Regions from separate parts of the Planococcus sp. SE5232 genome, predicted to be linked through region 1. Evidence: riboswitches for the same ligand, from Rfam matches in the RefSeq annotation. Region 1 holds a riboswitch; the other holds the start of a gene.
What was found. A riboswitch is a leader RNA that binds a small molecule or an ion and turns the genes downstream of it on or off. The one in region 1 is predicted to bind FMN.
Positions count from the first base shown of each region.

Region 1 (4,417 bases):
TGGAAGCATTGCAGGAACGAGGTGTCACGGTCCTGGCGGATGATTCTGTCGAATGGAGAAAAGATGAGGAAACAATCCAGATTGCAGGAATCGATGATCCGCTCATGGAACCTGATTTCCATGAGGAAGAAGTGACTCAGCATAGCCTCGATCAGGCACAGTTGACGGACGATTTTACATTGTTGCTGGCACATCGACCGGAATATTTTTCTATTTATGCGGGAAGAGGCGTAGATGTCGTCTTCTCTGGCCATGCTCATGGCGGACAAATCCGTATTCCTGGAATTGGTGGGTTGATTGCTCCGGGGCAAGGGTGGTTTCCTAAAGTGACGGAAGGAATCTTCGAAAAAGGTCAATCGAAAATGGTTGTCAGCCGCGGGCTTGGCAACAGTACTTTTCCTGTCCGTATTTTCAATTTGCCGGAAATTGTTGTTGTAACGCTGGAAAAAGGATAAGCGAATGATGGGTCGTGAATTATAGGCTGACTGATGTCTGTCCAACCACCGGCAGCTGATCAGGCTTGCCGGTTTCAAGCCGATCGCTGATTAGTGAATGCAAACAGGGAGGCTGCTAAGTGTGATCAAGAAAAAAGAAGTTTCATTGCACCGTTATTCCTCAAAAGTGTCAATTGACTATGATCTGCCATCAGATCAGCTGGAGTTTACACGATTGCCGAAAGAAATTGTGGAAAAAGATGCCAAAGATCCATTAAAGCATTTCATCATCATCAAAGCACGTGGAGAAGATGCCGGGTTTTTTGAATTGGATGAATCGGAAGACCGCAAGAAATACTCAGACAATCCGAAAGCTTTGTTGTTGAGGGGATTTTCTGTGAATCCGAAATTTCAGGGCAGAGGCATCGCGACCGGTTCAATCTATGCACTACCTGAATTCATGGAAACGGAATTCCCGGATTTTGATGAAGTGGTGCTGGGGGTCAATGCCCGCAATATACCAGCTCAGCGCCTGTATCAAAAGGCAGGATTTACAGACACAGGCAGACGGATTATGCGCTCTAAAGGCGAACAATATGTTATGTCCCTGTATACAAAAAAAGCCAAGTGACAGCAGAAATGCTGCCGCTTGGCTTTTTGCATTTATTCAAAATAAAGGTGCTTATGCAGACTGCAGCCTGGATTGAACGGTGAAGAACAGCTTGGGCAAGTAGATGCACAGGCTAGATATTCATCAACAGACAGGTCGTATCCGCAGGTTCCGCATAAAACCGCCTTTTCATGGAAACGATCCCTTGGCCAAACCTGATGCTTTCCGCAGCCGGCAGCTGCATGGCATTCAAAGCAGGGGAAATATTCCTGGCAGCAAAAGAACTTGATGGCGATGCGGTCGATGGGGGAATGGTAATGGGCGCAACGTGTTTCGGCGTCCACTTGAATGCCTTTCACTCTATGATGGTGGGCCATTTCAAATCTTCCTTTCTGAAAAGGGGATAGGATGTATGAGTGGAATCCGGGAAATCTTCACAGATTGTTTCAAGTACTTGTTTGCAAAGCTCATTGAAAATAATCACTTTGATTTATAGGGTTCAGTTTCTTTCTATGCTACTATGAAAGGGACGAAACTACGAATCTAATTCTTCGGGGCAAGGTGAAATTCCTTACCGGCGGTGAGCAGGAAACTGCAAGTCCGTGACCCGATTGAGCGAATGCGGACATAGGCCACTATGTTTTGAGCGCTCAAGCGGTGGAGCTGGTGAAATTCCAGCACCGACAGTTACAGTCTGGATGGGAGAAGAATTCAGAGATCGGCTTCGTTATGTGCCTCTTCTTTTCAATTAGTTGAAATTGAAAGGAGGAATTTGTATGACCAAAAACTCTTTTCAGGGACCAGTCCCTGAAATCACGATGCGATCATTTTTAATCCCGCTCCTTTCCTTCAAGGAAAATGGGCTTCTTCAAGGTAAGAAAAACTGCCGGAAAACCGGCAATCTTGAAAAAGAAGCAGGGCACATGTACATCTATTTATGGATACAAAACCTTCTGAGCAACCCTTTCCTCACCACCCATAAGCCCCATGGTGGAAAGCACCCAAAAACTCGTACGGCCCCAATTGAATACAGTCTGGCAAACAGAACGGAGGAGTGTGCCTAAATGTTTACAGGTATTGTCGAAGAAGTCGGCCATGTCGCTTCAGTCCGCACTAAACCCCAGGCTATGGAATTAACGATTTCCTGTGCGCTGATCTTAGAGGACATTAAACGCGGAGACAGCATCTCCATTAATGGAGTTTGTTTAACTGTCTCTACATTCAGTTCCAGCACATTCACAGTCGATGTCATCCCGGAAACGGTCAAGTCTTCGACGATGATCGGATTGAAAGCAGGCGGACGCGTGAATTTAGAACGTGCTATGCCAGCTAACGGGCGTTTCGGCGGCCATTTTGTCAGTGGCCATATTGATGGCGTCGGTACGATCCGTTCAGTGAAAAAAGAAGCGAATGCTGTGACGAAGACAATTGAGCTCAATCCACAGTTGATGAAGTACATGATGCTGAAAGGTTCTATTGCAGTAGATGGAACTTCATTGACGATTTTTGCGCTTGGCCATAATACGGTGACCATTTCTTTGATTCCCACAACACAGGAAGATTCACTGTTAGGCGAAAAAGGCATCGGCGACAAGGTCAACATCGAATGTGATCTGTTGGCGAAATACACCGAACGTATCCAGACAGCAGAACCAAAGATCAACAGAGGCTGGCTGGCGGAAAACGGATTTTAAAAGGAGGCGCTGAAGAGATGTTCTACACCGTAGAAGAAGCCGTCGAAGATTTGAAAAATGGCAAAGCCATCATCGTCATCGATGATGAAGATAGAGAAAACGAAGGCGATTTCATCGCATTGGCAGAGTTTGCTTCACCGGAAATCGTCAACTTGATGGCGACTGAAGGAAGAGGGCTGATTTGTGTGCCAATTGCCCAATCCATCGCTCAAAGTTTGCAGATCGGCCTAATGACCGACCATAACACAGATGAATTCGGTACTGCTTTTACCATTAGTATCGATCACAAAGATACAACGACGGGGATTAGTGCTTTTGAACGCTCCCACACGATCACCAGTTTAGTGAAAGCGGATGCGAAAGCAACAGACTTTAAACGTCCTGGGCATATTTTTCCATTGATTGCGAAAGATGGCGGTGTGCTTGACCGCACTGGACATACCGAAGCAGCTGTCGATTTGGCGAAGCTTGCGGGATCACCCCCTGCAGGCGTCATATGCGAAATCATGAATCCGGACGGCACAATGGCGCGTGTGGACGATTTGCTGAAAGTGGCGGAACGGCTCGGCCTTGGTATTCTCACGATTAAAGATCTGGTATCCTACCAGCAAAAAAATCAAAACACGACAGCCTACTAATCTACCAGAGGAGATGGAACTGAATGACTGTACATTTTGAAGGATATTTAAACGGTGAAGGACTGCGGATCGGTATAGTTGTCGGACGTTTTAATGAATTTATCACGAGTAAACTGCTGGGCGGCGCGGAAGATGCTTTGAAGCGCCATGGTGTTGGAGAAGATGATGTCTCCATTGCCTGGGTGCCAGGAGCTTTTGAAATTCCGCTTGTAGCAAAAAAAATGGCGATGAGTGGAAACTATGATGCAGTCATCACTTTAGGGACAGTCATCAGAGGCGCAACTCCTCATTTTGATTTCGTCTGCAGTGAAGTCGCGAAGGGCGTATCAAGAGCCAGTGACCAAGCCAATATTCCAGTCATCTTTGGAGTTTTGACGACGGACTCCATTGAACAGGCAATTGAGCGTGCAGGCACAAAAGCCGGCAACAAAGGCTGGGAATCAGCAGCGGGTGCCATAGAAATGGCAAATCTGATGAAAAAATTATAATACAGCACTCCTGAGCTTTTGCTCAGGAGTTTTTTTGAGGTTAAAAGGCCGAATTTGGGGAATGGAAAGTATAACAGCAATAGGACTGATGAATCACAATGAAGCTGACTACAGAGAAAATAGTGAAATTACTGAAGGATACTTCTGAAGTGTATCTGAATGGGGAAAATTGATTTAGGGGGAGAGTTATGGACAAGATCATCTATTTGATCAGGCATTGCCAGGCGACCGGACAATCTCCGGATGCAGAATTGACTGAAGCGGGAAGAAAACAGGCGCAGGATTTGGCAGAGTTCTTGCGGGAACGGCAGGTGGCCCATTTTATTTCCAGTCCGTTTACACGTGCCATCCAATCCATCGAACCGGCAGCAGACCAGCTGGATTTGCCGATTGAAATCGATGACCGTTTGGCAGAACGCGTGCTAAGCACTGAAGATTTGCCTGACTGGATGGAAAAGTTGGAGGCGTCTTTTGGGGATGCAGATTTGAAATTGGCTGGAGGCGAATCGGGAAAAGAAGCAACGGCCCGAGCAATGGAAGTCTTGAGTGAAAT
Region 1 covers NZ_JBOGCP010000001.1:558,533-562,949, forward strand. The annotation lists gene ACRC6Q_RS02655 (metallophosphoesterase) at 1-455, shown strand, start outside; gene ACRC6Q_RS02660 (GNAT family N-acetyltransferase) at 577-1,065, shown strand; gene ACRC6Q_RS02665 (CHY zinc finger protein) at 1,098-1,421, opposite strand; FMN riboswitch at 1,588-1,758, shown strand; gene ACRC6Q_RS02670 (hypothetical protein) at 1,821-2,108, shown strand; gene ribE (riboflavin synthase) at 2,109-2,738, shown strand; partial or broken gene ribB (3,4-dihydroxy-2-butanone-4-phosphate synthase) at 2,756-3,358, shown strand; gene ribH (6,7-dimethyl-8-ribityllumazine synthase) at 3,400-3,864, shown strand; gene ACRC6Q_RS02690 (histidine phosphatase family protein) at 4,053-4,417, shown strand, end outside.

Region 2 (4,417 bases), 1.0 Mb from region 1:
TATTGAATTTGGCACGAATGGAATCCGGTCATATGAGGCTTTACAAAGAAATTGTCCAATTGAATGGGGCAATTGAGCGCATGACACTTAAATTCTCGCAAATTGCTAAGGAGAACGGAGTCCAGCTATTGTTCGAAACGACAATCGACGATTGGTCAGCCATTGAAATCGATCAAGATCGAATTGAACAGGTTATGACCAATCTGATAGATAATGCGATCCGCCATACACCCGAAGGAGGGCAAGTGGTGGTTCGTGTCGAACAACAACAGGAGTATGCGAAAATATCCATTAATGATAATGGAGTAGGAATTTCAGAAAAAGATCTGGAGTTCGTCTTTGAACGTTTTTATAAAGCGAATAAGGCCAGAACACTCGGCAAAGGCGGAACTGGACTTGGGCTGGCAATTGCCAGTAATATCATCCAGGCGCATGAAGGCAAAATCTATGCAGAGAGTAAAATGGGACAGGGAACTTCATTTGTCTTTTTACTTCCTTTGAAGAATATGTAACTTTCTATAGACAGAGACGACTAATCCTAAGAACGGGGGGAGCATATTGAATGACTCCGTTTTCCATCGGCTGTATGAACAATATCACCAGGACGTTTTTCAATTCTTGATTTATCTGGTGAAAAACAGGCATCTTTCAGAAGATTTGATGCACGAAGTGTACATCCGTGTTTTTCGGGCATATGACCGTTTTGAAGGGAAAAGCTCTGAGAAAACATGGCTTTTTTCGATTGCCAAAAACGTAGCGATTGATCATTTCCGAAAAACAGCAGTACGTAAAAAACACTCGATGGAGTTTTTTGATTGGGAAACACAGCAATTGGTTTCGTCTGACCGAATTCCTGAAGAAGTATCCTTATTGAACGAAGATAAAATCCTTCTGTACAAGGCATTGGATACCTGTACGGGAGACCAGAAAATGGTTATCATCATGCGGTTCTTCCAAGATTTGTCGATAGCAGAGACTGCTGATGTTCTGGGGTGGACTGAAGGGAAAGTAAAGACCACACAGCACCGCGCAATCAAATCCTTGCGCGAAAAATTAATAGCCAGGGAAGGGGGAGAAGAAAATGCCGAATAGCAAATGGACCGATGAGACTATCGAAGATTTGTTAAAGGATTTCCCCACTATAAAAGATGACCGGACAAAAGAAGAAGTTTATAATCGGCTGCTCCAAAAAGAGAAGGTCCAAAAAAGGCCGAAAAGATGGCTTCCATTATTGGTAGCGGCATTGGCGTTTATCACCATTGGCATAATGGTGGCTTCCATCATCAGCCAAAACGGAATAGATACCGCTCAAAATCCAGAAAGTTCAAGTGGCGAATCAGAGGAGTCTACGGCTGTAACTGAGGAAAATGGACAAGAAGGGGCTGCTGATATGGCTGCTGATGAAGAATCCGGAACAGAAGAACCGGGTCCATTTTCAACTTCACAGGTTGAAGTTCCGTTACGGACAGCAGCTTATGAAGAGTCGATCGGTGAACAGGTACTCATGACACTTGGAATGACAGAAAATGCGTTCGTAATACCGGTCTCTTTCTTGATTCCAAGTGACCAGGTTGATGCAGCATTTGAAGGTATCGCCCCCTCCTCCCTTGATTTGTATAAGGAATACGCCGATGATATTGATGAAACACAACTAGGATTCGACGAATATCATCCTTATGTCGGAACGTTGGAAAAAACAGCTTCTGGCATCCGTCATATGTTGCCTCAGGACCATCAATATGACTTGGCATCTGCCAGTATCGGTGTCTATTTCAATACACTTTCAGAGACATTTACAGACGTACCTGAAATAGAAACGGTCAATGAGGATGGATCACCCGCGGAGTTTTCTGAAATCGGACAAGTGGAGCCACTCGTTCCAGACCAAAACAATATTGCCTATTATTCATTTTCAGCTGTAAATGGCCAGATTTACCTGGTGCCTGGCTATGATATGCCGTTTGAAGAAGTGAGTGAAGCACTGAAAGCACTTGCAGACAGCCCGAACGATTTCTATCAGCCAACCGTTCCGGCAGACCTGGAGTTTCAGGTGGCAGAGACGGCAGACTTGGTAGAGATTGAGTTTGAAGGTGCAGTCGACCTGATTTCGATGGACCAGTTGGAAGCTGTCCGGATGATCGAAAGCCTAGTTATGACGGCTGATGCTTTTGATAAAGAAGTGAAAGTGAACGGCTTGAAACCGGAAATCTGGAATGGATTTGACTTTAGCCAACCATTGCCGATTCCAGTGGCACCAAACCTGCTGGACTGGCCGGTGCAGTAAAAAGAGGCGTTGTAAACAAATCTGTTTACAACGCCTCTTTTTTATACTAAGATTAGGCCATAACAAAATATCGATTCATCTTCGGGGCAGGGTGCAATTCCCTACCGGCGGTAATTGAACTCTGTTCATAAGCCCGCGAGCCGTAAAACGCAGGATTTGGTGAGACTCCAAAGCCGACAGTATAGTCTGGATGGGAGAAGGTGAAGGTGCGGACGTTTGTCGTTTACATGTAGACGGAACGCTTATTAAGTGTGCCTTTTCTCCCTTAAGTGCTTGTTGCTTAAGGGTTTTTATATGTAAATGCTGGGTCCAAGCCTTTCTTCTGGTGAATCACGACAAGGAGAGAGGAATATGAAGAACAAGAAGTTACAAACGATGATCGTCATTGGAATGTTGAGCAGTATTTCCTTTATTTTGATGCTTTTCAACTTTCCGCTACCCGCTTTACCTGCTTTTTTGAAAGTGGATTTCAGTGATGTGCCTGCGTTGATTGCAGCCGTTACAATGGGCCCGGTAGCAGGGATATTAGTCGCATTCTTTAAAAACGCATTGGATTGGTTATTTGCAGGAAGTCCAACAGGCGTTCCGGTTGGGCACATGGCGAATTTTGTGACAAGTCTGCTGTTCATTTTGCCGGTTTATTTTATTTATCACAAAGTAGCAACCAAAAAAGGCATGGCTTTCGGATTGGCAGTTGGTACATTATCCATGGCGATCGGTATGAGTATTTTAAATTACCTGGTCTTTCTGCCGATGTACACGTATTTCCTCAACATGCCAGCTGAAACAGGCAGTGTGTTGTTCGGAACCATCGTTTTGGGGATTTTACCGTTTAACTTAATCAAAGGCCTGCTCTTGACTGCCGTCGTCCTGCTGATGTTCAGCAGCATGCACACGTGGATCGAAAAGCAGCGTTCCTATTATTTATCTATAGATAGAAAAGCGTAAGCGCCCGTGTAGCTCTGCCGGGCATAAAGCAACCCAGCAGGATGGCGCTCTTTGCCATTCAGCTGGGTTGACTCATGACCCAAAGAGCTGGGCGCTGAAGCTGGACAAACAAAAATACTTTACTTTAAAATCAAAAAAGAAGGCGTTCGGGAGGTTAACCTCCCGAACGCCTTTTCTAGTTGAATCAGTCTTCGTATTTTAAAGGGTCGCCTTCGAAAGATGAATCTGCAACTTTGATGGAATCTGTTGGACATCCTTCAAATGCATCTTCCATGTCTTCCTCGAGTTCGTCTGGAACTTGTTCTGTTCCCATGTTATTATCTAAAATAACAAAAGCGATTCCTTCGTCATCGTAATCATAAATATCAGGTGCAGCAGCACCACAAGCACCACAAGCGATACAAGTATCCTTGTCGACAATGGTATACTTAGCCATATTGTTTTCCTCTCCTTTATCTCCGAACAAGTTCAGTTATGCTATCGTATTTATTCTAAAGGTGTTTGAGGAGTTTTTCAACCCAAAACCGCTAGGGGGCGCAAGCTTGTTATTTACCGAACTCATTTTGGCCATTATGAAGGCCGTTAATCGGCAGCGGACCATCTCTTCTCCTTATCATTTGATAAAAGGAAAGAAGTCTGGGCAAACGATACAGGATATCGGCTATTTCGGTCTTTATCCTTATTTCGGTGTGCTGCCAAAACTAGATAAGAAAGCCTATGACGGAGCGGTTCAGAGCTTGTTTTTACAAGGTTATTTATTGGCCAATGATCAAGTGGTCGATCTGTCCGAAAAAGCGTTGGACTTGGATATTGAAGCTTCGCCATTGAACGGTTGGAAATACAGGGGCAATGAAAATCTTTTCTTTAGCCGCTTGTCACTAATTGTTCAAACTTTCTCCCATTTCAGCCAACAGGCAAATGTCTTTGATCCAATTGTCAGCAACGAAGAAATACAAAACTGGGTAAAAATCTATCTAAACCGGATCCGCTTTCGTGATTTGACAGTGGCTCAACGCTTTAAAGAAGAACTTGTAATTACATTAACCGATACGGCTGTATCTGAAACACATAAAATGATCGTCATGGAACGTTTATCCGGACTCGGATTGAGCGGCATGACGTGGCAGCAAATTGCAGCTTCCAAAAACCTGTCCGTCATGGATGTCCAATTGATGGCTGTAGAAA
Region 2 covers NZ_JBOGCP010000001.1:1,575,132-1,579,548, forward strand. The annotation lists gene ACRC6Q_RS07380 (ATP-binding protein) at 1-512, shown strand, start outside; gene sigX (RNA polymerase sigma factor SigX) at 559-1,092, shown strand; gene ACRC6Q_RS07390 (hypothetical protein) at 1,082-2,284, shown strand; FMN riboswitch at 2,358-2,490, shown strand; gene ACRC6Q_RS07395 (ECF transporter S component) at 2,636-3,232, shown strand; gene ACRC6Q_RS07400 (ferredoxin) at 3,417-3,668, opposite strand; gene ACRC6Q_RS07405 (helix-turn-helix domain-containing protein) at 3,775-4,417, shown strand, end outside.
Region 2: linked by a shared signal. The riboswitch ahead of ACRC6Q_RS07395 (ECF transporter S component) and the one ahead of ACRC6Q_RS02670 (hypothetical protein) in region 1 are both predicted to bind FMN.